2 regions of the Pseudomonas sp. NPDC089392 genome follow, and region 1 is predicted to be linked to the other one. Evidence: riboswitches for the same ligand, from Rfam matches in the RefSeq annotation. Region 1 holds a riboswitch; the other holds the start of a gene.
The links. Region 1 has a riboswitch for cobalamin ahead of ACIP1G_RS20745 (ABC transporter substrate-binding protein). Riboswitches for the same ligand answer to the same signal wherever they lie in the genome.
Positions count from the first base shown of each region.

Region 1 (15,770 bases):
CGCGTGTTCCATCAGGTAGGCGCAGGCCCCGGCATACTCGCCGCCGGCAGAAAAGCCCTGCAGGCAGCGCGCCAAGGTCAACAGCGCCGGTGCGGCGAGGCCGATGCTGGCATAGGTCGGCAACAGGCCGATCAGGGTGGTGGAGCCGGCCATCAGCAGGATGGTCAGCGACAGGATGCGCTTGCGCCCCAGGCGGTCGCCCAGGGCGCCGAACACGATGCCGCCCAAGGGGCGCAAGGCGAAGGCCACGGCGAATACGGCAAAGGTCTTGAGCAAGGCCACGCTGGCGTCTTCGCTGGCAAAGAACTGGCTGGCGATCAGCGTGGCGAGAAAGCCGTAGACGGCGAAATCGAACCACTCGACGAAGTTGCCGATGGCCGAGGCGGCGATCACCCTGCGCAGGGTGGCGGGGGATACCTCATGAGGTGCTGACATGCGGGTGCTCTCCGGTTCCATTGGCAGGCATGATTGAAGTGGCGCGGTCGGGCCGCGCCATCATTGTTGTGCTTGCCAGTAGATAGCCGGGCGCTGCAAGGCGCTTTGTCGAGGGCGACCTCGGGATACCTGAATCAACCGCTGCAGCGGTTTACAGCCGGCCTACTTTCCAGGGGGCGTACTCGAGCTCGCTGTAACCCTTGGCTACACCATCGGTATCGGCTTTGAAACCCGGCAGGCTGAACAGGTCAAGCGCCATGCAGCGGCGGTTGAGTTCGGCCTGCAGTTGGCCATCGAGGCGAAAATCATCGGGTCGGTTCGGGTGGGGATAAATCTGCACCAGGCAACCTTGGACCTTGCCCTGAGCATTCGCCTCGTAGTACAGCGAGGCCCTGCCGATGCTGTTTACCGGCTGATCGCGGAAAAGCTGTTGCCAGAAGAACTCCCGCTGGGCATTGGCCTGGCGCCGTGCGGTGTCAGGCGCCTGGGCGGCACCGGGCAGCACGACGAACAGGGGGGCGCGTACTTGCGCCGTACCGTTCGCCTCGCGAAGCGCCTTGGGCACTACGGGATAGATGCTTTTCCAGCATTGCGCCTCGACCATGCCGGCCAGTGCCTTGAAGTCCGAGCGGACCAGCTCTGCAGGCAGCGCTATTTCGTATTTCTTTGGCGCTTTGCTGGCTTTGCAGCTGATGGGCGCGGAGTGCTGGTCGAGGGTGACGTCGAGCATGACCACGCCGATTTGCTTTCCGGTATCGGCCGTGACGATGCCCAGTTTCAAGACTTGTTGCATGTCGCTGACGAATGCCTGGCGCGCCAGCTGGTCTGGCTCGGAGGTAGACCGGCTTTGGCAGCCAGCCAAAGCGATTAGCGCAACAGCTGCGACTGTTGGAAAAAACCATCTGAACACAGAAACTTCCTTGCGGTGAGCGCCGGCTTCGTGCCGGGCGAAATGAGCGTGAATATTATCATTCAGCCTGTCCGGGGTTTTGTGTGGTTTGTGTGGAGAATTGTGCGGGCAACTGTCTTACAAATCTCTTTTGACCAGCACTGGCCCTTGTAGGAGCGGCCTTGTGTCGCGATAGGGCCGCAACCCGGCCCCGGCGATGTCAGCGTCAAAGCGAAAACCGAGGGGCTGCTTCGCAGCCCTTTCGCGACGCAAGGCCGCTCCTACAAGTATCAATGCTGGCAGGGATTCTTATGCAGGACCGTCAGAACCGCATGTCCAGCGCCAGCTCGAAGGTACGTGGCGGCCCCATGTAGTACTGGCTGTTGTAGGCCTGCTTGGCATACACCTCGTCGGTCAGGTTGCGCACCCGGCCGGTCAGTGTGGTGTGCGCATCCAGGCGGTAGCGGGCGAACGCGCCAAACAGGGTGTAGGCCGGGGCCTTGAGGCTGTTGGCGTTGTCGGCATACACCGAACCCACGTAGCGCCCGTCGGCACCCACCGTCCAGGCCGGCGACAGGCTGTAGGTCAGCCACAGGTTGGCGACATTGGCCGGCACGTTCACCGGGGCATTGCCCTTGCGCGAAACCGACACGCCGTTGACCGCTTCGTTGAACTCATCGTACTGCGCATCGACGTAGGCATAGTTGGCCTCGGCCAGCAGCTTCGGCGTTACCTGCAGGCGCCCGGACAACTCGACACCGCGTGAGGTCTGCTGCCCCGCCTGGACCGTGAGATTGGCGTCGTTGGAGTCGCGCACGGCAAAGTCCTTGCGCACGATCTGGTACAGCGCCAGCGTGGCCGCACCGCGCCCGTCGAGAAAATCGAACTTGCTGCCCACTTCCCACTGCTCGCCCTTGGACAGGTCGAACAGCCCGACGTTGGAGTAGGTCGCCGCTGCCAGCGAGCCGGCCGGCAAATCGGCGGAAGAGCTGTACTGTACGTAGACGCTGGCCGAAGGTGTCAGCGCATAAGTCAGGCCGATGCGACCGGACAGCGGTTCCCAGCGCCGTTCGAAATACGCCGGCGAGGTTGGCGTCACCGCGCCGTAGTTGGTCACCTGCATGTCCAGGTAGTCGTAGCGCAGGGCGGTCAGCAGGGCCAGGCGCTCGGTGAGTTGCAGGCGGTTTTCGGCAAACACCGCGCGGTTGGTTACCTCGTGGCGGCGCTGCTTGGTCAAGCCGGCATTTACCCCCGGGATGTCATCGAAACTGCCGGGGTCGAAGTGATCGGCATCGACAATATCGCTCCAGCTGCTGGAGGTGGGGTAGAGGGTCTGGCGCATGCGCGAATAATCCAGCCCCAACGACCACTGGCTGTCCAGGCCGAACAGCTGGTTGTCGTGACGCAGCTCGATGCGGTCGCCCAGCAGGTTCTGGTCGTGGCGCTGCAGGTAGGGGCTGCTGCGCTGTACCTGGCCATCGCTGCTATAGGCGTAGCGTTCAAGGTTGCGGTAATCGCGCTGGGCGTTGTAGTGGTACAGCGTGTTCTGCACGCTGGTGCTGTCGCTGAGCTGGTAATCGAGGATCGAGCGCAGCCAGCGCACCCGCTGCTCGTAGCGGCCGTCGCCGACGTTGTAGTTTTCGAAGCGGCGGCTGTTGTCGATTTTCATCGTGCTGCGCCCGGGCAGGATCGGCGAGCCCCAGTAAGGGCTGTCTTCGCGGTCCTCCTGGTACTCCAGCGCCAGGGTGTGGGTAAGGTTGGGCGCCAGGTCGCTGAGCAGCGAGAAGGCCAGGCTGTCGGTGTTGCGCTCGTTGCGGTCGACATAGCCGTTGCCGTGCCCGCGGCTGAAATCCAGGCGCATGAAGTGGCGGGCATCGGCGGGCTTGCTGGCCAGCGCCTGGTTGATGCCGAACGCCACCTCGCTGTCGTCGAAACTGCCATAGCGGATACGCCCGTCAATGATCTGCTGGTCGCGGCTGGCAAGCTTGGTGATGTAGTTGATCGAGCCACCCACTGCGCCTGCGCCATGCAGGAACGACGACGGCCCGCCGATTAGCTCGACGCGGTCGAGCACCCAGGCATCCACCGGACGGGTGGCGCTGCTGTAGCCCAGGTTGATGCCGTTGTACAACTGGGTGACCTGGTTCTGGGTGAAGCCGCGGTAGGAAACGAAGCCGCCAAAGCCGGGGTTGGCCGAGGCATTGACGCCGGTCATGGCGTTGATCACGTCCTGGCTGTCCTTGGCGCCCCGTTCTTCGATCAGGCGGCGGTCGGCGACGCTGACCGATGCGGGGGTTTCCCGCGCGGTGAGGCCCAGGCGTGAACCGGTGCGGATCGGCACGTCCAGTTGCACGCCGCTGGCGGCGTCGCGCTCACCGTCGATGGTGGTGGCGCTGAGTTCCACAGGGGCGCCGTCCGCCCAGGCATAGCTGCAGGTGCCCATGAGGAGCACCAGGGAGGTATTGCGAAGCATGTTGGTGTGTCTTCCACGCAAAGGTCATGGCTGACCGCGAGCGCGCAGCCAGGCGCGCCCGGTTGAGGTCAGGCGAAATGAGGTACGGCTGCGGGGATGACGGCGGGGGAGGCGCGGGGGTTGAGGGCAGGGCGTTGATAGCGCGGCGGCGGTTGCGCCCAGCTGCGCACGACGATGGGCGAGGTGGCCACGGCTTGCGCCGGGGTGAATGACCAGCCGCCGCTGCCAAGCGGCACGGCCAGGCCGAACGAGGAGCACACCGGGCAGTCGAGCTGGGCCATGTGCTGGTCGCCGCCGGCGCTATCGAGGTCGATGGCCACGCCGTGCTCGCTGTTGACCGAGCAAAAGCCACCTTCCAGGCCGGCCAGGCGCAGGCCGCCCATCTGGCCATGGTGCAGGCCACACAGCAACAGGCTGAACAGGACGCTGGCATAGAGCGTCCAGGCCGTCAGCGTGCGAGTGTGCCGGGTGGTTTTCATGGTGGCGAATCTACCATCACCGATGAACGGTCGGGTAGCGCTTTGGCTTCAGAATTTTGGGGCTGCTTTGCAGCCCATCGCGACGCAAGGCCGCTCCTACAGGAGATCACGGTTTCTTGTGGGAGCGGCTTTAGCCGCGAACACCGGCGCAGCCGGTGCCATGTACCGAGTTGGCTTCTTCGCGGGTGAACCCGCTCCCACAGGTACTCTGCAGCTCTCAGGCTGCCCGCTCTAGCACATCCAGCAAGTCGACAAACTCCATCGCCAGCTTGTGCCGCGGCGCCATGTGCACCAACGGCACCGAGGCCTGGTGCGATTCACGCATCTTGATCGAACTGCTCAGGTACACCGGCAGCACCGGCATGCCTTCGCTGCGCAACTGCTCGACCAGGGTCTGGTGCAACGCAGTGCGCCCGGCGAACTGGTTGACCACCACGCCTTCCACCTGCAACGCCGGGTTGTGGTCCTGACGCAGTTCTTCGACTTCGGCCATGACGCTGAGCAGGGCCTGGCGCGAGAAGCTGTCGCAGTCGAACGGGATCAGCAGGCGCTCGGCCGCCACCAGCGCGCTGAAAGTGTAGAAGTTGAGCGCGGGCGGGGTGTCGATGTAGATCCGCTCGTAGTCCTCGCCCAGCTCCACCAGCAGCTTGCGCAGCTTGTTGATCTTGAATTTGCTCTCCAGCTTGCTCTGCAGGTCGCTGAGGTCGGGGCTGGCGGTGACCAGGTGCAGGTTGCTGTAGCGGGTTTCGGTGATCGCCACGCGGTGCTTCTTGCCGGCAGCGGTGACCGGCGACAAGGTCTGGCGGAAGAAGTCGGCGATGCCGGCAGGATTAGCGTCATTGACCAGGCCGGTCAGGTAGTAGGTGGCATTGGCCTGCGGGTCGAGGTCGACCAGCAAGGTCCGGTAGTCCTCGGCGGCACTGGCAGCAGCGAGGTTGCAGGCGATGCTGGATTTGCCGACGCCACCTTTCTGATTGAAAACCACACGACGCATGAGACGCTCTTCCATGAAGTGAAAATGTCAGGTTGGGGTCAATCCTATGACTAGAACACGACAGTTTTATGACAAGGATTGTTACAACCAGTTAAGTTCATATTCTTCATGTGGCAATGAGTTTGCCTTGAGCTATGCGGTGTCTGTTCCGGCCTCTTCGCGGGTGAACCCGCTCCTACGGGGCAGCGCTGTCGATGTAGGAGCGGGTTTACCCGCGAATAGGCCGGCTCAGGCGAAACAAAGCGATCAGGCAACAGCTACCCGATTACGCCCCGCCTGCTTGGCCCGGTAAAGCGCCCGGTCAGCCTCACTCAATACCTCCCCAGGCTCGCTCCCAACCTCGCCATCCCAGCGCGCCACCCCCAGCGAAACCGTCACCGCCCCCACCGGCTCCACCGGCGTATCCTGCACCGTCACCCGCAGCCGCTCGGCCACCGCCGCCGCCACCTCCAGGCTGGCCCCCGGCAGCAGCATCAGGAACTCTTCACCCCCAGTACGGCACAGCAGGTCACCCTCGCGGCAACAGCGGCGCATCAGGTCTGCCAGCCGGCGCAGGACTTGGTCGCCCACCTCGTGCCCATAGCTGTCATTGACCCGTTTGAAATGGTCGATATCCAGTACGATGGCCGAAAATGCCCGCCCTTCGGCTTCCAGCAACGACAGGCTGAAATCCAGGCTGCGGCGGTTGCCGAGGCCGGTCAACGGGTCGGTCTGGGCATCACGGTTGAGCCGGCCAATGCGCTCCTGCAGCAAATTCAGACCAAACAACAAAGCGCGCTTGAGTTCTGCCGCCTCGAAGTACCAGGCCCGCACCCGACGCAGGCGCTCGGCGGTGCCGACCCGGTCCATCGAGCGGGCGCCGGCGGCCAGTTGCCAGAGTGGCCGGGCGATGGTCATCGCCAGCCACCAGAGCAGCAGGCAGCCTACCAGTGCCAAGGGGGCGGAAGTGCCCACCACGTTCAGGATCAGCGGGCTCAGTGGCATGATCGTCTGCGCCAACGGCTGCTGTGCCACGATGCCCCAGCCGGCACTGGGGACGGTGGCGTAACCTGCAAGCACTTCCACGCCCTGGCTGTTGGTCAGTTGTCGGGTGCCGCTGGTCAGTGTCGCCAACTGGTCAATCAGCGCGTTGCCCTCAACAACCGTTCCCACCCGCTGGCTGTTGGGGTGGTACAGCAAACGGCGGTTGCGATCGACCACATACAGGTACGAGCCGTCCTGGTGGAAATGCTCGCCCAGCAGGCTGTTGAGGATGTTGCGTTCACGCAGGTAGAGGCTGCCGCCGACATACCCCAGGTAGCGGCCGTTGCTGTCGAAAATGGGTTGTGACAGTGCCACCACCAGGTTGTTGGCTGCCGACAAGAAGGGTGTGGAAACCAACGGGCGCCGCTCGTGCAGTGCCTGCTGAGCGCCGGGCGATTGCATGTGGGTGCCGACCAGGTGGCGTAGCGGGGTGGGGGATATCGCCAGCAGCGTGCCGTTGGCATCGACTACGAATGTGGAATTGAAGGCCATGCTCTGGCCCAGCACGCGGTCGGTCTCCTCCTGCAGTGCAGCGGCGTCGCTCAGCTGTCGGCCCTGGACCCTGGCGCTGAAGGCCAGTTGCTGCAAGGCACTGGCGATGAAGGACTCGGTGATGCTGGCCAGCTTGGTCGCATACACCCGGTTGGTTTCCAGGGCGTTGTCTATCAGCAATTGGCGCTGTACCCGGTAGCTGGCGAAATAGCTGGCGCACAGCATGACCACGGCGGTAAGGGCGCACAGCACCAGAATGAGTGTACGTAGATCCAGGCGCAATCCGTGCTTGGCGTGTGGCAATCCTGACCTCGGGTGATCGAAAGAGGGCTACGAAATGGGAGTGACCTTGCTGGCCACGTTCAAGAGCCTGCCTTATCCAGCGCGTCAAGCTCGTCTTCCACCTGCTGCATGCGCTGCTCGACCAGGGCCTGCACCTTCACGTCGCGGGCAGTCTCGCGCATCAGGGCAGTGAGCTTTTCGCTCAGGCGCTTGCCGTCCTCCGTGTCTTCCAGGGCGCGGGCCTTGGCCGGGTCCTGGGTGGCGGCGACGATGGTGGCGAACTCGGCGTCGCTGAAGTTCTTTTCGCTGTACAGGCGGAACAGGTCCTGGCGCTGGTCCTCGACCGTCAGGTGCTTGCGCAGCACATTCTGGATGGTGGCTTGCGACAGCTGCGGGTGCGTGCGGCCGAGCAGCTCGGCCATGCGTTCGATGTTGTGCGTGTAGGCATCCTGCAGCGGCAGCTGGGCGAGGATCTGTTCTTCACGGGAGGGTTTCTGGTCGCAGGCGGTGAGGGCGGCAATCAGCAACAGCGGTAACAGCAACTTCTGGAAGCGAGGCATGGCGTGGCCTGGTCGGGCAGTGACGACTGCCGATTATACCGATGTACGCCAGGCCACGACGAGCCCCGTGATTTGCCTTGAGCGGCCCGCTGCGGTAGAACCTTGGCCTCCCAACCATTGCCAACTGCCTGATGCCGAACTGGACTCTGCAACCTGTGACACGCGATGCCACTGCCGAAGTGCTGGCGTTTGTCGACAGCGCCCGTCGCCAGCTGTTCCCGATGCTCGCCAACGCGCCGTTGCCGCGTGACCTGGCACAATTCGCCGAAACCTACCTGGAGGGTGAGGGCTGCTTCCTGGAGGCCCGCGATGGCGGGCGACTGGTCGCGGTGATCGGTTACCTGCCCTATGACCACCGTTTTTCCCAACTTGATTATCACGCTGAGCAGGTGGTCGAAGTGGTGCGCCTGTTCGTGCTGCCGGCCTACCGCAGGCATGGCCTGGCAGCGGCGTTGTTCAGTGCATTGCGCGAGCGCGCGGTGCAGGCGGGCATCGGCTGCCTGTACCTGCATACGCATCCGTTTCTGCCGGGTGCGATTGCGTTCTGGGAACGGCAAGGGTTTGCGGTGGTGGATGTGGAACCGGACCCGCTCTGGCAGACCACGCACATGCAGTTACGATTGCGCTGACCTGTAGGAAAGCGCCTACAACGATAGTTCTGGCGTGATCGACGTGTTCATTTAAAACCCCGGCCAGCTTGCATACCTTTGACCGTGCACGGATTTTCAATGCACCCAAGGGAGGCTCACGATGCCATACATGGCCCTGTACAAACTCAAACTGCTGGATGAATTCGAAGACCGCACTGACCTGTGGACCTTTGCTGATTTTGAAAAAAGGTTGATAGAACTGTGGCGTGGGGCGACCTACCATGACGCCAAAGGCATCATCAATGCGGCGCACAAGGAACGCCGTTGGCCGAGGGCGGTGAAGCGCTATTTGCTGACCAATTACAGGGTATTTGGCAATGTCAGCTCAGAGCTGGATCGCACGTTTGCCCAGGTGGTGGCGGCGATGAGTGCGCAGGAGCGGATCGAGTGGGGGTTGCTGCCTGCTGGCAGCTCGGTTGCCTGACAGACCATGGGGCCGCTATGCGGCCCATTCGCGACGCAAGGCCGCTCCCACAGGGTCAGTGTAAGCGGGTCTCTTGTGGGAGCGGCCTTGTGCCGCGAATGGGCTGCAAAGCAGCCCCAACCCCGGCAACGCGGTCTATCAGAACCCACCCGATAACGGCCAATCCACCGCCAACCGAATCTGGTCCCCATCCAGCTCCGCCTGCGCTGTGTTGCCGCGATGCACGTTATGCCTCAGCGAGAACGTGGTGCCCCTGGCCTTGCCACTCTGCACCACATAGCGTGCCTCCAGGTCGCGTTCCCAGTGCTTGCCCCCCTTGCCATAGCCCAGATACGCATACCCGCCATCAGGGTCGACATGCGTGCCATCGATATCGAACCCGCGCACATACAACGCCGTCAGGTTCAACCCCGGTACCCCGTAGGCGCCCATGTTCAGGTCATAACGTGCCTGCCACGACTTTTCGTTCGGTGCGTTGAAGTCCGACATCTGCACCGCGTTGGCAATGTAAATCGCCCCCCGCGTCACGTAGTCGAATGGCGTGTTGCCGTGCACTTGCTGCCAGCCCAGGCTGAAGCCGTGTGGCCCCTGGTTGTAGCGCGAGACCAGGCTCCAGGTGGTGTTATCGATACGCCCGGACAGCGCCTTGCCGGTGTCGCTGGTGCGGTACAGGTTGAGGTCCAGGCTTACGCTGCGCTGGTCATCCAGCGCATGGCTGAGGGTGCTGCCCAGGTAGTGCTGGTTCCAGCTGTCCTCGTAGCGTGAGGTATACAGGCTGCCGCTGAAGGCGGCGCTTGGGTTCCACACTGCACCGGCCAGGTCGAAGCTGTTGCCCTGGCGGCCGTTGGAGTAGTTCACCACAAAGCCCTGGTCATGGCTGGAGGCGTTGCGGTCGGTGCTTTCGTTGAAGTGCCCGGCCACCAGCTTGAGCGTGTCGAATTCGTTGCTGGTGAGGAAAAAGCCGGTGGCGGTCTCGGGCAGCAGGCGGCTGTCGGAGGAGCTGAACACCGGGGTCTTGACCCGTTGTTCACCGTAGGACAGCACGGTATTGGACATGCGCAGTTTCAGCGCCGCGCCGGCGCGGCTGTATTCGTTTTTCGGGTGCCCGTCATTATCGACCCCGAGCAGGCGCGCTTTGCCTGCGCGCCCACCGCCACTGTCGAGTTGCACGCCCTGATAGGCGTGGGCATCAACCCCGACACCGATCAGCCCTTGGGTGAAACCGGACTGGAAGGTGCCCATCAAGCCATAAGCCCATTCTTCGGCCATGCCATTACGCTCGCTGCGCGGCTTGTAGGCATTGCGCGCAGCGCTGTTGCGCCCGCCGTGCTTGTAGTCGCGCTGGTCGAACACGCTGCGATTGAGGATGCTCCAGCTGCCATCTTCGATAAAACCGTTGCTGTGCGACTGGGCAGCGTCGGCCAGCGCAGCCGGGGCATGCAGGGCGCTGGCAAGCAGCAGGGCGGCAGGGCGCAACAGCATGGGCAGAACTTCCTGGTTCAGGGGGCGCGGAAACGCAGGATGCGCGCGCCGTCGAATGGGTCGGTGAGATAGCGGGCGTGGACGCCGAAGGTGCTCAGCAGGCGCTCGGGGGTAAGCACCTCGCACGGTTTGCCGAGGGCGACCAGGCGGCCTTTGTCGAGCACCGCGACGCGGTCGCAGGTCAGCGCCTGGTTGAGGTCGTGCAGGGCCACCAGGGTGGTCACCGGCAAGGCCTGCACTTGTTGCAACAGGCTCAGCTGGTGCTGGATGTCCAGGTGGTTGGTCGGCTCGTCCAGCAGCAGCACCTGCGGCCGCTGCGCCAGGGCGCGGGCGATGTGCACGCGCTGGCGCTCGCCACCGGACAGCGAGCCCCACAGGCGCGTGCGCAGGTGCAAGGCATCGAGGTCGGCCAGGGCTTGCTCGACGATTTCGCGGTCTTCCTTGGCGAACGGTGCCAGCGCCGAGAGCCACGGCGTGCGGCCCAAGGCAACGGCGTCGAACACGCTGATCGCATCGAGGGTGTCGGCCTGCTGCTCCACCAGCGCCAAGGCCTGGGCAACACGGCGGCGGGGCATTTGTGCCAGTGGTTCGCCCAGCAGCTGCACGCTACCGCAGGCTGGCTTGCGTAGGCCCGCCAGCAACTTCAGCAGTGAGGATTTGCCAGAACCGTTGGGGCCGACGATGCCGAGGGTTTCACCGGCAACAACGCTGAGGTCGATATCGCTGAGCACGCTATTGCCGGCCAGTTGCAGGCTCAGGCCCTGGCAGCTCAATGGCGGAATCTGTACTGCGGTCATGACCGTCATGGGCGCCCCCGACGGCTGACCAGAATCAGCGCGAAGACCGGTGCGCCGATCAGCGCGGTAACCACCCCTACCGGGATCACCTGGCCGGTGATCAGCGTGCGCGAAAGGATGTCAGCGGCAATCAGGAACAGCGCCCCACCCAGCGCGCTGGCGGGTAGCAGGCGGCTGTGCCCGGAGCCGAGTAGCAGGCGCAGGGCATGCGGGATCACCAGCCCGACAAAACCGATGGCGCCGACGATGGACACCATCACTGCCGTCACCAGCGCCGCGCAACTGATCAGCAGTAACTGGGTGCGCCGCACCGGGATGCCCAGCGAGGCCGCCGAATCGGTGCCGAAGGTGAACGCATCCAGCGCGCGGCGATACCACAGGCACACCAGCAAGCCGAACAGCACCACCGGCACGGCCAGCCACACCGAAGGCCAGCGCACGCCGCTAAGGTTGCCCAGCAGCCAGAACAGGATACCGCGCGCCTGCTCGGCGGTGGCCGACTTGGTGATCAGGAACGCGGTCAAGGCGTTGAACAATTGCGAGCCAGCGATACCGGCGAGGATCACCTGGGCGTTGTTGCTGCTGGGCCCAGCCGCGCGGGCCAGCACCAGCACCAGAGCGAATGCGGCCACGGCGCCGATGAAGGCCCCGGCGGACATGCTCAAGGCCAGGCTGCCCACGCCCAGCAGGCCAACCAGTACCGCGCCGGTCGAGGCGCCGGCAGACAAGCCCAGCAGGTAAGGCTCGGCCAAGGGGTTGCGCAACAGCGCCTGAAGGATCACGCCGCAGGTGGCCAGGCCAGCACCGCAGGCCGCTGCGACCAGGGTGCGGGTCAGGCGGTAGTTCCAGACGATGCCGGCGTCGATCGGGTCGACCGGGTAGCCGGCCTGCCACAGGTGGTTGGCCAGCACCTGGCCGACCACGCTGGGCGACAGGTTGGTTTCGCCGATGGCGGTACCGGCCAGCAGGGCGGCCAACAGGGCTGCCAGGGCAAGCGCAATGCAGGGTAACAGGCGAATCATCACTGGGCTGCTTTACCACTGGCGAAGGCGGCTGACAGTGTCTGCACGCCGCGGAACAGGCGGATGCCGGCCTGCATGGCGTCGGCGTCGAGGATGATGATACGGTCGTGCTTCACCGCGTCCATGTTGCGCGTGACCGGGTCGCTGCGCAGAAATTCCAGCTTCTTCTGGTAGTCGTCGGCGGGGAAGCGGCGGCGGTCCATGCGGGCGATGATCAGCCAGGTCGGGTTGGCCTTGGCCAGAGTTTCCCAGCCTACGGTTGGCCACTCTTCGCTGGACTCGACCACATTGCGCACGCCGAGGGTGCGCAGCATGAAATCGGCGACACCCTGGCGGCCCGCCACATACGGGTCGATGTCGAGGTCGGCGCTGGAGAACCAGAACAGTGCCGAAGTGGCCGACAGGTCCTTGCCGGCCAGTTGCGCCTTGGCGCTGTCCAGGCGGCCTTTGAGCTCGGCGTTCAGCGCCGTGCCGCGCGCCTGCACGTCGAAGATTTCGGCCAGCTGGCTGACGCTTTTGTAGATGCTGCCTACCTGGAACGCCTGCAGCCGGGTGCCGTCGGCACCGACCAGGTTGTCCTTGCCTTCGCAGTCCGAGGGCAGCAGGTAGGTGGGGATCTTCAGCTCATCGAACTGCTCGCGGGTGCCGACCACGCCTTGGGCGCCGACCATCCATTCGAACTGTACGGTCACCAGTTGCGGACGCTTGCCCACTACAGCCTCAAAGCTTGGGTCATTGTCGGCCAGGCGCGGTACCTTGGCGTTTACTGCCCGGTACTCGGGCAACACGTTGTTGAACCACAGCGAGGTGCCCGACAGCTTGTCGCCCAGGCCCAGTGCATAGAGCATCTCGGTACCGGCCTGGCCGATGGTGACGGCGCGCTGCGGCGCCTGGGCGAAGGTCTGCGGTTTGCCGCAGTTGTCGACCGTGAGCGGGTATTGGGTAGCGGCGGCCTGGGCCAGGCCGGTGAGGCCGAGGCCGGCGAGCAGGGTGGCGAAGCGGGGTAGCATGCGGGGCGATCTCCTATCGGACAGTTCTGGTGAGGAACGCACGGACAGGCATCGCCGAGCCCCCGCTGGCTGCAGGGGCAACACTGATGGCCAATCCCGGACACCCCGCCGGTTGGTGAATGTAGGCCGGCAGGTCTCCTGACTGGTGCGTCACGGCCCGGCTCCGGCCTTCCCGGGCAGTTACACCCAGTGGCATTGATGGAGCAGGCTCGGCACCTACAGTTGCGGGGGCAGTTCCGATTGGCCCGAAAGGACGGGCCCGGGATTCCCTATTAATTCCGTGGTGGAAACCGGCGGCCCGCATGGTAGACCATCGCGCCGCCGGGTGAAAACGCTTTTCAGAAGTACTTCAGCCAGCCGATGTCGCGGCGGCGCTGCTTCAGTTGGGCGAACCAGCGCACTGGCAGGTACAGCGACACCGCCAGCAGCACGGCGCCCAGCCACACTGCAGCAATGCCATCGAAGCCGAAGTAGTCGCCATGGTTGCGGCCGAACAGCGCCACGCAGGCCAGGTACAGCAGCTTCAGTACATACAGGTGCAGCAGGTAGAAGAACATCGGTGCCGCACCGAATACTGCCAGGGCGCTGATCCAGCGCGCCTGGCCGGCACGCTCGAAGGCGCGCAGTAACAGCAGGCCACAGCCCAGGGTCAGCGCCAGGAACAGCAGCGAAGGTGGGTATTTGGTGATGTTGAAGAAACTCATCAGGGTTTGCGTGAAGGTTGGGTAACCGCTCCACGGCGCTTCACCGTAGCCGTTGAGCATGCGCAGTACGACAAAGCCCAACAGCGCGAGCAGCCCCGCCAGTAGCAGGCGGTGCTGGCGTTGGTCGGCCTCGCTGCCACGGGTGAACCAGGGGCCCAGGCCGTAACCCAGGGCGATGACACCGATCCACGGCAGCACCGGGTAGGACGTGCGCAGCCGCAGGTTTTCGGAGAACGCCAGCCAGCCTCGGTCATGCAGGATCGCCCACGGTACGTGCAGCGCCGATTCCACACCAAAGTGCAGGCCATCGAGCAGGTTGTGACCAGCGATGATGACCGCCCCCAGGGCCAGGAGCGCGGCGCGTGGCAGCCATACCAGCAGCGACAGGGCGATCATGCTGACGCCGATGGCCCAGATCACTTGCAGGTAGATCACGCTGGGCGGCAACTGGAAGGTCCAGGCGAAGTTGACCAGGGTGAACTCCAGCACCACCAGGAACAGCCCGCGCTTGAACAGGAACGCCGAAACATCGCCACGGCCTTGGTGTTTCTCGCCGTAAAGCCAGGCCGACAGGCCGGTCAGCAGGACGAACACCGGCGCACACAGGTGGGCCAGGGTGCGGCTGACGAATAGCGCCGGCTCGGTGGTGTCGATGGCCATCGGGTCGCTGACCTGGCGGTGCAGGAAGAAGGTCTCGCGGACGTGGTCCAGGAGCATGAACAGGATTACCAGGCCGCGCAGGGCATCGATGCTCTGCAGGCGCTGGGTAAGCAGGGTAGGGGTGGCGCTGGCGCTTGTCATGGAGGGTCGCTGATGGGAATTGATGTCAAGTGAAACGTTATCTTATAACTAAATGGTGAGGGGTTGGTAGCGGTTTTTGTGTTTGCCTGTGCCGGCCCTTTCGCGGGTAAACCCGCTCCTACACAGGTACAGCACAGGCATTGAGATAGACGCTGTCCTTTGTAGGAGCGGGTTTACCCGCGAAGAGGCCGGCACAGGCCGGCTCAGGTCAGAAGCTGTAATCCACCGTCGCAAAGTACGACCGTGGCATCCCCATCAGCCACTGCTGCCCGCTGAACGCCGACTGCACATACTCACGGTCGAACAGGTTGTTCAATTGCAACCCCAGCCGCACATCCGGTAACACCTGCCAGCCGATGTTGGCATCTACCACGGTGTATCCGGGGGCGCTCTGGGTATTGGCGGTATCGGCATAGCGCTCATCCACATAGCGCGCGCCAATGCCGGCCTCTACTTGCTGCCCGAAGCCTTTGCTCAGCCACAGGTTGGCGGTACGCCGCGGCACGTTGACCGGCCGGTTGCCCGCGCGGTCCTGCGCAACACCGCCGACCATTTCGGCGAAGTCGTCATACCTGGCGCGCACCAGCGATGCGTTGGCCGACACCTGCCACTGGTGAGCCAGCGCCAGCTCCAGGGTTGCCTCCAGGCCGTCGGAGGTCTGCTGGCCGGCCTGTTGCGGCTCGTGGGTGATCGGGTCGGCCACCAGCAGCTTCTTCTTGACGATGTGGTAGGCCGCCAAGGTCCATTCGCCACGGCCCTCCCAGAAGCGCTGCTTGAGTCCGACCTCGGTCTGCTTCGCTTCTGTCAGGTCATAGTGCATCTGGCTCGGGCTGAGGCTGATCAGATTGTCGACCCCGTCCTCGCTGGTGGAGTACTGGCCATACAGCGACAGGTCGTCGGTAACCGCAAACACCAGCCCGACGCGCCAGTTGCCACCTTGCAGGCTGCGGTCGCTGCGGCTGTCGTCGGTCAGGTTGTCGCGGTCGATGTGGTGCTGGTCGCGGCGCACGCCGGTTACCAGTGACAGCCGCTCGCTCAACTGCAGACGGTTTTCGGCGAACAGGGCAAAGCTGTGGGTGGTGGACAGGGTTTGCGGGCGCAACGGCGAGGCACTGTGGAACCCGCCCGGCTGTGGTTGCCACGGGTCGATGTAGTCGCCGCCGACATCATCGTAGGGGGCGTTGCTGTCGACGTTGAAACGCACCTTGTTGTACTCCGTGCCGAGCACGGTCTTGCTGGCCAGGCCGAACAGC
Region 1 is NZ_JBIVIF010000026.1:41,422-57,191, forward strand. It holds gene ACIP1G_RS20685 (MFS transporter) at 1-435, opposite strand, end outside; gene ACIP1G_RS20690 (hypothetical protein) at 587-1,228, opposite strand; gene ACIP1G_RS20695 (TonB-dependent receptor) at 1,647-3,797, opposite strand; gene ACIP1G_RS20700 (DUF2946 family protein) at 3,866-4,276, opposite strand; gene ACIP1G_RS20705 (ParA family protein) at 4,494-5,270, opposite strand; gene ACIP1G_RS20710 (diguanylate cyclase) at 5,517-7,088, opposite strand; gene ACIP1G_RS20715 (hypothetical protein) at 7,148-7,627, opposite strand; gene ACIP1G_RS20720 (GNAT family N-acetyltransferase) at 7,759-8,256, shown strand; gene ACIP1G_RS20725 (hypothetical protein) at 8,378-8,701, shown strand; gene ACIP1G_RS20730 (OprD family porin) at 8,840-10,183, opposite strand; gene ACIP1G_RS20735 (ABC transporter ATP-binding protein) at 10,201-10,989, opposite strand; gene ACIP1G_RS20740 (FecCD family ABC transporter permease) at 10,986-12,002, opposite strand; gene ACIP1G_RS20745 (ABC transporter substrate-binding protein) at 12,002-13,012, opposite strand; cobalamin riboswitch at 13,123-13,322, opposite strand; gene ACIP1G_RS20750 (DUF1624 domain-containing protein) at 13,351-14,517, opposite strand; gene ACIP1G_RS20755 (TonB-dependent receptor) at 14,726-15,770, opposite strand, start outside.

Region 2 (15,770 bases), on a different contig from region 1:
GCGCCAGTGGTAAGGCCGGCAAGATACTGCTTTTTGTAGGAGCGGCCTTGTGTCGCGATCGGGCTGCGCAGCAGCCCCGGCACTCTCTCCAGCAAGGCTGAAATTTTGGGGCCGCTATGCGGCCCTATCGCGACACAAGGCCGCTCCTACAAGGGTAGCGTGCTCAGGGATTGCCGGTGCTGGTGCCGCTATCACCCTGCTGCCCAGTCGTCCCGTCCGACCCACTGCCATCCATCCCCGGCAAATCGCGGTTGTCATTCTGCTTTGCCGGCGGGCTTTCCGGGTCATTGCCCTGAATGCGCGGGTCAGTGTCCCGTGGCATGGGCTTTTCGATCGGGTTCAGAGTGCTGTCCACGCCCGGCCTGGGCGCCGGGTTGTGCGGGTCGTCGGGGTAGGTCGGGCCGGTGCCGGCCGCCAAGGCCAGCGGCGCGGCGAGCAGGGTAATCAACAGGATGCTTGAGCGGGGCATGGCAGGCTCCTTTGCTTCGGGTAGGGTTCATACTTCCCTTCGGCCCTACCCGGATATTCAAGGTGCCATGACCCCGATCAACGGTCACACCACCGTCGACAGCAACATGATGAAGATGATGCCGACCACCGAGAGGATGGTCTCCATCATGCTCCAGGTCTTGAAGGTTTCCGCCACGGTCATGTTGAAGTACTGTTTCACCAGCCAGAAACCGGCGTCGTTCACATGGGACAGGATCAGCGAGCCGGCACCGGTAGCCAGTACCAGCAGCTCACGGTTCACCCCCGGCACCAGGTCGATCACCGGCGCGACAATACCTGCGCCGGTAATGGTGGCGACAGTAGCGGAACCGGTGGCGATGCGGATTACCGCTGCCACCAGCCAGGCCAGCATGATCGGGGAGATCTCTGCCTGCACGGCCATTTGCCCGATCACGTTGCCGACGCCAGTGTCCACCAGCATTTGCTTGAAACCGCCGCCAGCGCCCACGATCAGCACGATGGCCGCAGTCGGCGCCAGGCTCTGGTCGAGCATTTTCATGATCTGCTGGCGGTTGAAACCACGGGCCGAGCCGAAGGTGTAGAAGGCCAGCAGCAGGGCGGCGAGAAGGGCGGTGATGGGGTGGCCGATCAGGTCCATCCATTGGCGCACGATGTGCTCGGCGGGCAGCACCACGTCAGCGAATGTCTTCAACAGCATCAGCGCCACCGGCAGCAGCACGGTGACCAGGGTGACGGTGAAGCTCGGCAGGTTGCCCTGGTCGGACTCCTTGGCGATCTGGTCCATCAGTTCCTGGGACGGGTTGCCCGGGATGTAGCGCGAAATGAAGTTACCGAACAGCGGGCCTGCGATGATCGCGGTGGGCAGCGCCACGATCAGGCCATAGAAGATGGTCTTGCCGATGTCGGCATGGAAGATGCCGATCGCCAGCAACGGCCCCGGATGCGGCGGCACCAAGCCGTGCACCACCGACAGGCCGGCCAGCAGCGGGATGCCGATCTTGACCAGCGACACGCCGGAGCGCCGGGCAACGATGAACACCAGCGGGATCAGCAACACGAAGCCGATCTCGAAGAACAGCGGGATGCCCACCAGGAAGGCGGCGAACATCATCGCCCAGTGCACGTTCTTCTTGCCGAAGGCGCGAATGAGGGTTTGTGCGATCTGGTCGGCACCGCCGGAGTCGGCCATCAGCTTGCCGAGCATGGTGCCCAGGGCGAGCACGATGCCGACGAAGCCCAATACGCCGCCAAAACCGTCCTGGAACGATTTCATGACCTTGGCCACCGGCATGCCGGAGGTCAGGCCAAGGAAGCCGGCCGCGATGGTCAGGGCAACGAAGGGGTGCACTTTGAAGTGGGTGATCAGCAGGATCAGCCCGACGATGGTAACCAGCGCGTCGAGCAGCAGAAAGGTATCAGTAGCCAGTCCGAACATGGTTTGAAGGCCTCGGTCTTATCGTTGTTTTGGGCGTAGCTTTTTGCAACTTTGCCCACGGTCACGGGGCGAGGTAGCGCTGTCTTGGGTGAGCCGGGAAAACCGCCGGGTCAGGCGGTTTGTGCCAGGCCCTGCTCACCGCAGCGCTTTAGCCAGCGGTCCACCGCTTCGGCCAGTGCTTCGATGGGCTGGGTGGCGTCCAGCGCTAGCGTCAGTGGCTCGCCGCGTGGCGATTCCAGGGCAGCGAACTGGCTGTCAATGAGGCTGGCTGGCATGAAGTGGCCGGGGCGGGCCAACACGCGCTTTTCGGCCTCGGCGGGCGTCAGTTCGAGGAACACGAACACCAGGCCGGGCATGGCATCGCGCAAGGTGTCGCGGTAGCGGCGCTTGAGTGCCGAGCAGGTCAGGATCGGGCGCTCCCCAGCCTGGGTGGTGGTTTGCAGCTCCTCACCAAGGCGTACCAGCCAGCCGGCGCGGTCACTGTCGTCAAGGGGGATGCCAGCGCTCATCTTGCGGATGTTTTCGGCAGGGTGAAAAGCGTCGCCTTCGATCAGGCGGCCACCACTTCTGGCAGCAATGGCGGCGCCGATGCAGCTTTTGCCGCAACCGGCCACGCCCATCACCACGATGGCGGACAGGGGAGAATTCATCAGTACCTCCTGCGGGGTGAGATAGCGCTGTCTCGTCGTCGACGAACAGCCACCTCCCCGGTGTTATTGGTCTTGTCCTTACGCAGTATGGACGCTTGGTGGCGAGCACGTTGTGGCTGCTACCAAAGATTACATTGCCTGCGTCCTGAGACAGCGCTACCTTAGTGGCCGTTCCCTCTCCTTGCAAGTAGTAAAATTACAACATCCATGTCCCGCACCGGCTCCCGCACCACAGGTCGTCCCACCCTGGCAGAAGTTGCCAGGCTTTCCGGGGTTTCCCCGATTACCGCCTCGCGCGCCTTGCGTGGGGTGAGCACTGTCGCGCCAGAGCTGGTGGAAAAGGTCGTCGCCGCAGCGGCGAACCTGGGCTATGTGGCCAACCCGGCAGCCCGGGCACTGGCCTCGGCGCGCAGCCAGTCAGTGGTGGTGTTGATCCCGTCGCTGTCCAACCAGCTGTTCATCGACACCCTGGAAGCGATTCACGAGGTCATGCGCCCGCGCGGGCTAGAGGTGCTGATCGGCAACTATCACTACGATATTGCCGAAGAAGAGAACCTGATCCGCAACTACCTGGCTTATCAGCCTTGCGGCATGCTGCTGACCGGTTTCGAGCGCAGCGATGCAGCGCGGCAGATGCTGGCCGCCAGCGGTGTGCCCTGCGTGCACATGATGGAGCTCAATGGTGAGGCTGGGGCGTTGTCGGTCGGCTTTTCGCAGCAGCAAGCCGGGCGCGCTGCCGCCCGGCACCTGATCGAGCGCGGCCGCAAGCGCCTGGCGTTCATTGCCGCGCAGCTCGACCCGCGGGTGATGCAGCGTGCCGAAGGCTTCCGCCAGGCGTTGGCCGAAGCCGGTTTGCAGGCTACCGAGCTGGAGGTACTGGCCCCGGCCCCTTCCTCCATTGCCTTGGGCAGCGCACTGTTCAGCCAGCTGATGCAGCAGGCGCCGGATGTGGACGGTATTTTCTTCTGCAATGACGACTTGGCCCAGGGCGCGGTGCTGCAGGCGTTGCGTGAGGGCGTAGAGGTGCCGCGGCAGGTGGCGATGGTCGGCTTCAACGACCTGCCGGCCTCGGCCCACATGGTGCCGCGGCTGACCTCGATTCGCACGCCACGGGCCGCCGTCGGGCGCGGCGCGGCGCAGGCGCTGCTGGCGTTGCTCGATGGCAAGCGGGTGCCGAATGCGCAGCAGGATTTGGGTTTTGAGCTGATGGTGCGGGAGAGTTCCTGAGTTCGTCTTGAGTTCGTCTTGAGTGGTGTGGTGGTTTTGAGATCGAGCGCCGCCCGCGCGGCGCTTCGCGGGACAAGCCCGCTCCCACTGTTTGTTTCGGGCCAGTCACTTCTGTGAGGTCACCGCTGGCCGCCTTGTTTGTTCCCCTCGATATCGGCTGCGCCGCTGCTCTTCATCAATCTCCAGCCATGCACCCAGGGTGCGAGTGCGCAGGTGGCAGGAGTAACTGGCCCGAAACAGATGTGGGAGCGGCCTTGTGCCGCGAAGCGCCGCGCGGGCGGCGCTCGATCTTACAGGCAGCACAAAAATCACGACTTGCACCACCCGATCTATGCTCATGAAACCGCGCACAAAGGAGCCCGGCTTCATGTTTGATTTCCATCGCAAGTCCGACCTGCTCGAGATCCAGCGCAGCCACCAGGCCTTGGCCAATGCACAAGCCAAACTGGCAGCCATCAGTCGTTCCATGGCGATGATCGAGTTCGCCCCCGACGGCACCATCCTCGATGCCAACGAGCGCTTCTGCCAGGCCATGGGCTACAGCGCCGACGAATTGCGTGGCAAGCACCACCGGCTGTTCTGTGAGCCTGGCTACGCGAAAAGCGCCGAATACCAGCAGCTGTGGCGTGAACTGGGGCAGGGCAAGGCCATCAGCGGTACTTTCGAACGTATCGACAAGGCCGGGCGCGAGGTTTGGCTGGAAGCCAGTTACATGCCGGTACTGGATGAGCAGCGCCAAGTCAGCAGCGTGATCAAGGTGGCCACCGACATCAGCCAGCGGGTGGTGCTGGAACATGAGAGCGAAAGCCTGCTCAAGGCCATCAGCCGCTCCATGGCGGTCATCGAGTTCACGCCGCAAGGCCGGGTGATCACGGCCAACCAGAACTTCCTCGACACCATGGGCTACCGCCTTGATGAGGTGGTCGGCCGCCATCACGGGCTGTTCTGCCTGGCCCATGAGCGTGAGTCTGCCGCGTACCGCGCATTCTGGGCGTCGCTCAACCGTGGCGAATACCATTCGCACCGCTTCGAGCGCATCAACAAGCAAGGCCAGACGGTGTACCTGGAGGCCTCCTACAACCCGATTTTCGACAGCAAGGGCCGCCTGTACAAGGTGGTGAAGTTCGCCAGCGACATCACCCACCAGGTCAGCACCCAGCAAAGCGCCGCCGACGCCGCCCATGCCAGCTCGGTGCAGACTGACGCCTGCGCGCGCAAGGGCACCGAGGTGGTGCAGCAGACGGTGCAGGTGATCGAGCAGATTTCCCAGGAGCTTAACGACGCCGCGCGCAGCATCGACGCGGTGAGCAAGCAATCGGACGTGATCGGGCAGATCGTGCTGACCATTCGCGGCATCGCCGATCAGACCAACCTGCTGGCCCTGAATGCAGCCATCGAGGCGGCCCGTGCAGGCGAACATGGGCGCGGTTTTGCCGTGGTGGCCGATGAGGTGCGCAACCTGGCGGCGCGGACCAGCAAGGCAACCCTGGAAATCGTCGATGTGGTGCGGCAGAACCACGACCTGTCGCTGTTGGCGGTGGCCAGTATGCAGTCAAGCCTGAACCGCACCGGCCACGGCGTGGCGCTGGCTAACGAGGCGGGTACGGTGATCATGGAAATTCAGCAGGGCTCACGGCACGTGGTAGATGCCATCAGCCAGATCAGTTCGACGCTGCAATTGCATTGAGCGCATCGCGCATTTCGTCAAGCAGGGCCTGCAGGCTGGCTTGCAGTTGTGCGCGCTGGTCAACGGTTGGCTGCCCCTGTGCGTTGGCTTGTTCGATGGCTTCGCAATCCTTGACCACGGTGCGCACCCTGATCATCTTGGCCCCGCCCTTGATACGGTGGGCCAGGGCGCGGACAGCCTCATCAGGCGTATCCTGGCCTAGCGCGCACAAGGCAGCCAGGTCTTCGCCGACACTTACAGATAGTTGTTCAAGCAAATGCCGCGTCAGTTGTTCGTCATCCTGGGTCAGGTGGCGCAGCTCAGCCAGGTTGAACCCGCTGTGGCGCGCTTGCGCGGGCTGTAGCCGGGAGTGGGCCTGGGGCAGGTGGGCCTTGAGCGTACGCAGGCCAATCGGCTTGAACAGGCATTCGTCCATACCGCTGGCCAGGCAGCGGTCACGCTCCTCGGCCTGGGCATTGGCGGTGACGCCGAGGATTCGGCACGCTGTCAGGCCGCGTTCGCCCTCCAGGGCGCGAATGCGGCGGGTGAGTACGTGGCCGTCCATGACCGGCATGCTGCAATCGGTGATCACCAGGTCGAAGCGCGCGGCCTGCCAGCGTGCCAGGGCGATTTCACCGTTCTGCGCCAGGGTTACGTGATGCCCCAGGGTATGCAGTTGCCGCTCCAGCAACAGCAGGTTGGCAGGGTAGTCGTCGACCACCAGGATGTTCAGCGGGCCGCTGTTGCTTTCAAGTGTCAGCACCTCCTGCTCAATGTGTGTCGGTGCTGCGCAGGTGGCCAGTTGCAGGTTCACTTGAACCTTGGTACCGACGCCTTCGACGCTCTGCAAGCCCAAGGTGCCGCCCATCAACTCGGCCAAGGTGCGGCTGATGACCAACCCCAGCCCCGCCCCTTGGCGTGCCCGCGGGCCCTCGGCCTGGACGAAGGCATTGAACAGCCGGGCTTGGTCGGCGGGGCTGATGCCGATGCCGGTATCGCGCACATTCAGTTCAATTGCCAGGCTGTTTTGCTCAGCGTCCTTGGCCAGCACCAGGCTGGCCTGGACTTCGCCACGGTCGGTGAACTTGATGGCGTTGCTGATCAGGTTGGACAGCACCTGCTTGAGCCGCAGCGGGTCAGCCACAACCCAGACGGGCGAAGCGGGCAGCTCGCTGTGCAGATGCAGGCCTTTGGCTCGCGCATTGCCTTCGAACACCCGAACCGTGGCGCGTACCAGTTCAACCAGGTTGGTGGCTACCGGTTGCAGGGTTATGTGCCCGGACTCGATGCGTGAAATGTCGAGAATATCGCCAATCAGTTCAAGCAGGCCGATGGCCGAGTCATGAGCTGTCTGCAAGGTCTGGGCGTCACAGCGGCCGCTGCGGCTGTCTTCCAGGGCCAGCTCCAGCAGGCCGATCACAGCATTCATCGGGGTGCGGATTTCATGGCTCATGGTGGCCAGGAAGGTACTTTTGGTGTGGCTGGCCTGTTCTGCGTCGTCCTTGGCCTGGCGCAACTGTTCAAGCAGGCCGCGGCTGAGCGCCAATTGCGCCTGCAGTGCATGTTGGGCCTCGGTGCGTTGATTGATGAGCTTGCGCAGGTAGCTGTTCCAGAACACCACCCCGGCCAGCAGCAGGGCCGACAACACCAGCACCTGCAAGGCCAGGGTGCGGTAGTCGCGCCACGGGCTGTCGCTGACCAGCGTGCTGGTGCGCCAACGGTTGATCAACTGGTCCAGTTCTTCTGGCGGTATGCTCAGCAATGCCTTGTCGAGTATGGCTTGCAGCTGCGGTTGGTCGGAGGCCACGGCAAAGGCGGCGATGGCCGGGTCGTCATCGAGCACACGGGCGATGCGCAAGCGGCCCTTGAACACATGGCTGATGTAGTAGGCGGCATTGATATGGCTGCTGAGGGCGACGTCGGCAGTGCCGTTGGCCACGGCTTCCATCAGGCCGAGGGGGTTGTCCACGTCGACCAGCCTGGCCTGCGGGTAGCGTTGCTGCAACACGGCCCGTTGCGGTGAGCCGCGTACCAGGGCGATACGCTGGCCGTCCAGGGCCTTGGCTTGCCCCGGCGCTGCATTGTCGCTGCGGGTGACCAGTACCCTTGGGCTGACCAGGTACGGGCGGGTATAGCGCAGTTGCCTGGAGCGGTCTGCGCCGTAGCCCAGGGCGCCGATCATCTGTGCATCACCTTGGCCCAGGCGTTCAACCATCGCATAGGCTGAAGTGCTTTCGATGGGTTTGAAGTGCAGCCCGGTGCGCAACGAAATCTGCTTGAGCAGGTCGAGGGTGATGCCGCTGGGGTGGTGCTGGGCATCGTTGAAGGTCAGTGGCGCCAGGGAGGTATTGATCAGCACGTCGATGCTAGGGTTGGCGGCGATCCAGGCCTCTTCTTCGGCGGTCAGCGCGGCGAGGTGGCGCTGTAACAGCAGGCTGGTGTTGCCGCTGCTCCAGCGCCGCAGGATGTTCAGGCGTTCGCTTTCGCTGATGCGCGCCAGCGCTTGGTCGACCAGCCGATGCAGGCGCGGGTTGTCGCTGGCCAGGGCAAAAGCGAAGGCCTCGGGGGCAGTTTGGGAAAAATGGTCGATCTTCAACGCGCCCTGATAACTCTTGCCGATCGTGAAGTCGGTGCTGATGGCGTCGCCCAGGTAGGCGTCGGCCTCGCCCAGTTCGACGGCAGCCAGCCCGGCCAGGGCCGAACGGTACAGGCTCAATTGTGCCTTGGGGTAGAGGGCGCGTACGGTACTGGCCGGCAGGTAATGATCGACCATGGCCAGGCGCAGGCCGGCAAGGTCGGGCGTGTTCTTCAAGCTGCGCCCCTCGCGGGTGACGACCACCGGCAGGTCTTCAGCATAGGGGGCGCTAAGGCTGAGCTGGGCATCTGCGGCCTCGAAGGCGTTGGAGCTACCCAGCAGGTCGATGCGGCCATCACGCAACGCGGCAATGGCTTCGTGGCGGCTGTCGAAGCGGCGTACGTCGATGGTTATGCCCAGCTGTTCGGCAATGATACCCGCGTAATCGGCGCTGAGGCCTTCGTAGTCGTGCTGGCTGACGTTGATTTCAAATGGCGGGTAGTCGGGCCGCGAGCTGCCCAGTACCAGGTGTTGGCGTTGCTGTAACCACTGGCGGTCTTCGCTGGGCAGCGATAGCGGCGCTGCGGCGCTGACCGAGCGGGCCAGCAGTTGGCGCGGTTCACTGTTGGCCGACAGCCCGCTTGAACCCACCAGGCCGATGGCCAGAAGGGCGCTCGCCAGCAGGCGCTTCATGGCTGCCAAGCCCTCAGTAGACGCTGTTGCGCTTGGCCAGGTCGACCATTTCAACCAAGGATTCCGTCTTGAGCTTTTCCATGATGCGGCCTCGGTAAGTACTGATGGTCTTGGCGCTGAGGTTCATGCAGGTGCCAATGTTCTTGTTGTTTTCGCCACGCGCCAGGCGCCGCAGCACTTCCATTTCCCGGTTGGAAAGGCTGGCCAGGCGCACAGGCTCGCTTTCCAGCGAGTTGCTGTTGACCGACATCTGCGGGAAGGTCGAGTAGCCCTTGACCAGGGCCTTGAGGGCAAACAGCAGCGCCTCGTGGTCCTCTTCCTTGGTGACGAAGGCACCGATGCCGGCATCCAGGCAGCGCCGCACGTACAGGTCGGTGGCTTGCCCGGTCAGCACCATGATCTTGGGTACTGGTTCCAGGCATTGCAGGCGCTTGATCACTTCCATGCCATCCAGGCCGGGCAGGCCGATGTCGAGAATGACCACGTCCGGGCGCAGTTCGCGGGCTACCTGCGCCACTTCGCTGCCATTGCCGACCTCGCCGACGACACGGAAGCGCTCACGCTCGAGCAGTAGGCGCAAGGACAGCCGGACGATGGGGTGGTCGTCGACGATCAGCACAGTTGTCATGGGGAAAACTCCTGTCGGGATGTGGTCCGCTTCCTGGAACACTCAGGAATACGTCTGCAAGTGGGGTTATCGGAAGCGCTGCACGATACGACCATTCCCGAAGTTTGGTAATGCCGAGTATAGAAGTGTTGATAAACCCCGTGGTTGTTGTCGAAATTTCCTACAAATAACGAGAAAGACATCACCCTATCAAAGCGGCGATGTCTGTTTTTTGCGGCCAGTCAAGCGCAGGCGGAGTGTGCTTTTTTCACGCGCTGGGTCGAGGCGGGGTTATTGAGCAGCGCCTGGCCGGCCCGTGTCGGGCGGGCCACCAATTGGCCGGAGCAGTTTGGGCAACGGCCCTGGAAGCGGGTTTCGGCGCAGGCGCGGCAGAAGGTACATTCGAAGGAGCAGATCAGCGCGTCGGGGCTGTCACCCGGCAGGTCGGTATCGCAGCACTCGCAGTTGGGGCGTAAATCCAGCATGGGCATGACTCCTGTTCGCAGGCGGGAACCTGGAGTCTGCTACGCCCGCGGCAAGCCTGGCAATGCTCAGTCGCCAGGGCGGTACAAGTGGGCGTGCCCCGCGCGGTACAAGGCCGACTCGGCGAACGGCGTGTCGCCCAGCACGTGGCCCACCAGAATCAGCGCCGTGCGCCGGAAGGCCTTGGCCGCAACCAGTTTGACGATATCGCCGAGGGTGCCGCGCACCCAGTCCTGGTCGGGCCAGGTGGCGCGATGCACCACCGCCACCGGGCAGTCTGCGCCGTAGTGCGGCAGCAACTCATCGACGATACGCGCCAGGTGCTTGACCCCCAGGTGGATCGCCAAGGTGCTCCCATGGCGCGCCAGGTCGCCCAGTTGCTCGCCCGATGGCATCGGCGAGCTGTCGCCATAGCGGGTGAGGATCACCGTCTGCGCCACCTGTGGCAGGGTCAGTTCGCAGCCGAGCAGGGCTGCGCTGGCCGCCGTGGCGGTGACCCCGGGGATGATCTGGTAATCGATGCCCAGCACCTGCAGGTGGCGGATCTGCTCACCGATGGCGCCGTACAGGCTGGGGTCGCCGCTGTGTACCCGGGCCACATCCTGGCCTTGTTCGTGCGCATTGCGCATGGCCGCGATGATCTGCTCCAGGTGCAGTTCGGCACTGTTGATCACGGTCTCGGCCTGGTGGCCTTCAAGCACGGCGGCAGGTACCAGTGAGCCGGCATAGATGATCACCGGGCACTGGCGGATCAGCCGTTGGCCCTTGACCGTGATCAGTTCCGGGTCGCCGGGGCCGGCGCCGATGAAGTAGACCGTCATTGAAAGTCCTTGCAAGAAAGAAGAGCGAAACGTTCAGCAGGCCAGCGCGAGGGTGGCCGGGCCCATTACCTGGCGCGTCAGCAGCAAGCGGGCCGTACCAAGCTGCTGGCAGGCCAGGGCCAGGGCAGCGCTTTCGGCCACGCCCCAGCAGCCGCTGTGGGCATGGGCTGCGGCAGAGCGGTGGCTGAGCAACGGTTCGTAGGGTTGCAGTTGCGCGCTATGGTACAGCACCAAGGGCAAACCGAGGCGCTCGGCCAACTGCTGCAAGCCGGGCTCGTCGGCCTTCAGGCTGATGCTGGCGATGCCGCGTAGATCAGCCAACGCCAGGCCCTGGTTGCCCAGCGCCTGGTGCAGCAAGGTTTGCAGGGTATCCGCCGGGCAACCCCGGCGGCAGCCGAAACCGGCGTAAAAAACCGGCATCAGGCCTGGCTGGAGCGGCGGAACAGCCATGCGCTGAGCAGGCCCAAGGCCAGCCAGAAGGCGGCGTTGGTCAGCCAGGAGGCCACTTTGAACTGGGTTTCCAGGGCTTCAGGGGCCAGGCTTTCGTGCACCTCGGGTTGCGGTGCGCCGATTACATGGGGAATGACCAGCAGCACGGCACCCAGCGCCTTCAGCAGCCAGTGGCGGGCGAACACCAGCAAGGCCAGGCCGAGGGCGGTGGCACTGGCTGTGCCGATCCACCAGGCCTGGCGTTGCCCCAGGTCGGCAGCCGCAGTGCCTGGCAGTTCGGGTGGCAGGCCCAGGGTTGGGGCCAGGCAGAACACGGCAAAGCCGGCCAGCCCCCACCATGCGCCAGTGCCGGCGCGCTGTGGCTCGCGCAGGCTGTACAGGGCGGCGAGGATCAGGGCGAAGCCGACCGCGACCACCAGGTTGCCACCGGTAGTGGACAGCACGCGTTGCCAGCCGTCTTCGGGCGACCAGGCTTCGGCGCTGTGTTCATGGGCAGGCACTTCACTGCCGTGCTCGTGGTGTGCGGCCGGGGCGGAGGACTCGTAGGTTTCTGCCTCAAGGATCAATGGGGCGACCCAGAAGCTTTGCAGCAAGGTCAGCAGCAGGGCAGCCAGCAGCCCGCTGAAGCCCGCGGTACGGGCAATGCGCGTGATCATCGGGCGTACTCAGTGGCAGGGGAAGGCGGCGCTGTGACGGGTGTCGTGGGCGGCGTTGTGTACGGCCTCGATGTGCGAGAAACCGGCGAAGTACACCAGGCACAAGCCCAGCAGGCTGGCGCCGACGGCGATGACTACGCGCTGGCTGAGGGTAACAGGGGTGGCAAGGCTGTGTGGCTTGGTGCTGGTGACGGGCATGACGCGTTCCTCTGCTTTTTGTGGGCAATGGGCAAGCGCGGCAGCCCCGAGCGTGTACGCCCAGGGGAATGCAACAGCGCCCGCCCACCGCGGGGTGTTCATGAACGCCAGGCCGGTCTCCGGGCTTGCGAGGAGGAGCTGGGCTCCTGGAAAGCGTCACCTTCCCATGCCGAACTATCGGGCACAGTGGTATAGACGTTTCGCTCGCTTACCGTTGCGGGGGCAGCACCGGCCTTGTCCGGCCCTGATTGAAGGGCCTGCGACGCACCGGTTTCCCGTTTCACCCCCATTGGGGGCACCTGAACGTGAGGCATAAGGAGAGCATGGGGCGGGCTTGGCGTCAATCGCCATATTGGGCCGCTTTGCGGCCCTTCGCGGGCTTGCCCGCTCCCACAGGTGTGCCGCTGAACCTATGATTTGCGATATCCCTGTGGGAGCGGGCGCGCCCGCGAAGAGGCCAGTGCGGCAGGTAGAGAGATCTATGCCGTGCGCGCGCTGCGGCCGGCCTCATGCTGGTCAACCAGCACGCGAATACGCGGGATCAGCGCTTGTCCGTACTCAACCGCATCAAGCAGCTGGTCAAAACCGCGGAACAGGAAGGTGGTCACCCCCAGTTCGTAGTAGGCCAGCACCGACTCGGCCACCTGGTCTGCGGTGCCCACCAACGAAGTGGAGTTGCCCGCACCGCCACCCAGTGCCGCAATCTCTGTCCACAGACGGGTGTCATGCACCTTGCGCTGGCTGGCCAGTTGCACCAGGCGCTCGGAACCGGCGTTGCTCTTGCCAAAGTTTTTCTCGCGGCGGTTGCCCTGACGAATGCCAATACGTTCCTGGGCGTCGGCCAGTATGCGTTCGGCGCGGCCCCAGGCTTCGGCCTCGGTGGCCCCCAGGATCGGCCGCAGCGACAGGCTGAAGCGGATGTGCTTTTCGCGCCCATAGCGTGCCGCTGCCTTGCGCACCTTGGCGATGCGCTCGCGTACCTGCTCCAGCGGTTCGCCCCACATCATGTAGACATCGGCGTGCTTGGCAGCCACCTCGACCGCCGCGTCGGAAGCGCCAGAGAAGTAGATCGGCAAGTGCTGCACCGGCTTGACCAGGGTCAGGTTGTCTTCGATGCGGTAGTGAGTGCCCTGGTGGTCGAACGGTTCGTGACGGGTCCAGGTGTCGCGCAGTACCTGCAGGTACTCGTCGGTGCGGGCATAACGGGCATCCTTGTCGAGGAAGTCGCCATCGCGCTGCAAGTCGCCGCTGTCACCGCCGGTGATGACGTTGATCGAGGCCCGCCCACGGCTCAGCTGGTCCAGGGTGGCAAACTGGCGGGCGGCGAAGGTCGGGGCCTGAAAGCCCGGTCGATGGGCTACCAGCAGGCCGATGCGCTCGGTGAGGGCGGCCACGTAGCTGGCCAGGATCAGCGAATCCGGCGCGCTGGTGTTGACCGCCAGCAGCGCCTTGTCGAAGCCGCCGTATTCCTGGGCCTGGGAGAAGGCCTTGATGAACTCCAGATCCACCAGCGGGCCGCGTGGCGCCTGGGATTCGCTGCTTTCCTGCGGGCCGATGAGGCCGATGAATTCGAGGCTCATGGGTGAAGCTCCTGTGCTGTTGAGTGGCGAGTCGGGCCGCGACAGGAGCGCTGCGTGATGCAGGGGGTGGGCTGCCTGGCGGGGCTGTGGTAAACGGCCTCCGCCAGGTGTGGGGTCGGTCTTGATGGGTAGACCATAGCGTGGGGTGGGTGGGGTTGTGAAAGGCTTTTTGGATCTATGCTAATTATGTTTTAAGGGAATTAAATCTATATTTAAAATTAATAAAATGCATTTTAAATATAGGCGCCAGCACAGGTAATAGGTGGCGGCTAGTCAGTCCCGGTAATCCAGCCCCTCCCGATCCAGCTGCCGGATCAATGCATCCCAGTGCCGCTGAATGCCTTCCCCCAGCCCATCGGAAAACCGCTTCGACTGCTCATGTACCTTGGCAATCGCCGCTGGCGCCGCGTGCAGCAACTGGTCATTGCCCCCGGCCTGCGCCGCCACCTGGATATTGCAGGCGCGCTCCAGCCCGTGCAGTTCACGGAACGCATGTTCGACACTGATGCCTCCCGTCAACAGGCCATGATTGCGCAGGATCAGGATGTTGCTGTCGCCCAGGTTGGCCACCAGCCGCTGTTGCTCGTCCAGGTCCAGTGCGACGCCCTCGTAGTCGTGGTAGACCACGCGGCTGTAGTAGGCCAGTGCGTGCTGGGAGATCGGCAGCAGGCCATCACGCTGCGCCGACACCGCTGCGCCGTCACGGGTGTGGGTGTGCAGCACCGCCTTGAGGTCGGGCCGTGCTCGGTGGATGGCGCTGTGAATCACATAGCCTGCCTGGTTGATACCCAGCCCCAGCGGGTCGTCGATAATCGTGCCGTCCACGTCCACCTTCACCAGGTTGGACGCGGTGATCTCGTCGAACAGCAGGCCGAAGGCGTTGATCAGGAAGTGCTCGTCAGGCCCCGGCACGCGGGCCGAGAAGTGCGTGTAGATGTGGTCGGTCCAACGGAACAGGGCGGCCAGACGGTAAGCCGCAGCCAGTTTTACCCGCACCTCCCATTCTTCGGCGCTGACGCGTTGGCGTACGCTGTTTTCCTGCGGGGTGACGACAGACAGTGCAGTCATGGTGTTCTCCAAAAGGTGTGGGTTCAGTAGCCGCGTTGGGTGTCGACCAGGTTGTGCAGCGGTGCCTGTTCGCGGTAACGGGCGAAGTTGTCGAGAAACGCTTCAAGCAGGGCCGGGTAGCCGTCCTCGGAAATCGCCGAGGTGTGCGGCGACAGGAACACGCGTGGGTGGTGGTACAGCGGGTGGCCCGCTGGCAATGGCTCCGGCTCGGTGACATCGAGGCTGGCGCGGCCGATCAGGCCGCTGTCCAGGGCTTCGAGCAGGGCGTCCTGGTCCAGCAACCCGCCGCGGGCGATATTGATCAGGTGCAGCCCGGGCTTTGCCTGGGCCAGTACCTGGCGATCGATCAGGCCACGCGTGGCGGGGGTGAGCGGGGCGGCGATGACCAGGTGGTCGCTGCCGGCAAACAGCTGCTGCAGGTTGTCGACGCGTTGCACGCCTGGCACCTCGGCAATCGCCTGGCCGGGGCGGTTCAGCGCAAGCACCGACATGCCCAAGGCCGTCGCCTTGCGTGCCAGGCTCTGGCCGATGCTGCCGAAACCGAAGATGCCCAGGGTACGGCCACGCACCGGCGCCAGTGGGGTCAGGCGCCAATCGGCGTCCTTGACCCACAGGCCTGGCAGTTGTTTGGCGGCGGCGAACACCAGGGCCAGGGCGAATTCGGCCACCTGTTCGGCATTGGCACCACGGCCACTGGTGACTGGCGGGCCCTGGAACACCCAGGCGGGGTAGAAGTCGATGCCCGAGGACACCACCTGCACCCAGCGCAACGACCACGGCCAGCCGGCTGGCGGGGTGTCCACGCGGTTACCGCGCACGTTGACCGGGCGCAGGATGAACACGTCGGCAGGGGTGTCCAGTTGCAACTGGCTGGGGGCGATATCGACCACCTCGTGGTCGGGCAATTGTTCACGCAGGTACTGGTTGGCCTGGGCGTCCAGCTGGCTGGCGATGATCGAGTGGCTCATGCTGCCACCTCCGCCAGGGCTGCGCGGCCGACCTGGCCGAGCACCACATCGTCCTGCGGGGTGTGGATGCGGCTGCACAGCACATCGCGGTAATGCCGCTCCAGCGGGTTGCGCCGCGACAGGCCGGGGTTGCCGGCGGCCTCTATGGCCAGCTCCACGGCCTGGATGGCATTGCGGCTGACCAGGTGCTTGAGCTGCCCGGCATGGCGCGGGTCGACCTGC
Region 2 is NZ_JBIVIF010000043.1:12,227-27,996, forward strand. It holds gene ACIP1G_RS26090 (sigma-54-dependent transcriptional regulator) at 1-13, shown strand, start outside; gene ACIP1G_RS26095 (hypothetical protein) at 164-469, opposite strand; gene ACIP1G_RS26100 (GntP family permease) at 554-1,906, opposite strand; gene ACIP1G_RS26105 (gluconokinase) at 2,017-2,556, opposite strand; gene ACIP1G_RS26110 (LacI family DNA-binding transcriptional regulator) at 2,764-3,783, shown strand; partial or broken gene ACIP1G_RS26115 (PAS domain-containing protein) at 4,151-4,933, shown strand; partial or broken gene ACIP1G_RS26120 (methyl-accepting chemotaxis protein) at 5,039-5,470, shown strand; gene ACIP1G_RS26125 (transporter substrate-binding domain-containing protein) at 5,445-8,717, opposite strand; gene ACIP1G_RS26130 (response regulator) at 8,731-9,345, opposite strand; gene ACIP1G_RS26135 (DUF1272 domain-containing protein) at 9,567-9,809, opposite strand; gene cobM (precorrin-4 C(11)-methyltransferase) at 9,876-10,628, opposite strand; gene ACIP1G_RS26145 (cobalamin biosynthesis protein) at 10,662-11,048, opposite strand; gene ACIP1G_RS26150 (CbtA family protein) at 11,048-11,734, opposite strand; gene ACIP1G_RS26155 (CbtB domain-containing protein) at 11,744-11,932, opposite strand; cobalamin riboswitch at 12,025-12,250, opposite strand; gene ACIP1G_RS26160 (LLM class flavin-dependent oxidoreductase) at 12,412-13,512, opposite strand; gene ACIP1G_RS26165 (class II aldolase/adducin family protein) at 13,786-14,580, opposite strand; gene ACIP1G_RS26170 (D-isomer specific 2-hydroxyacid dehydrogenase family protein) at 14,604-15,548, opposite strand; gene ACIP1G_RS26175 (acyl-CoA dehydrogenase family protein) at 15,545-15,770, opposite strand, start outside.
Region 2: linked by a shared signal. The riboswitch ahead of ACIP1G_RS26155 (CbtB domain-containing protein) and the one ahead of ACIP1G_RS20745 (ABC transporter substrate-binding protein) in region 1 are both predicted to bind cobalamin.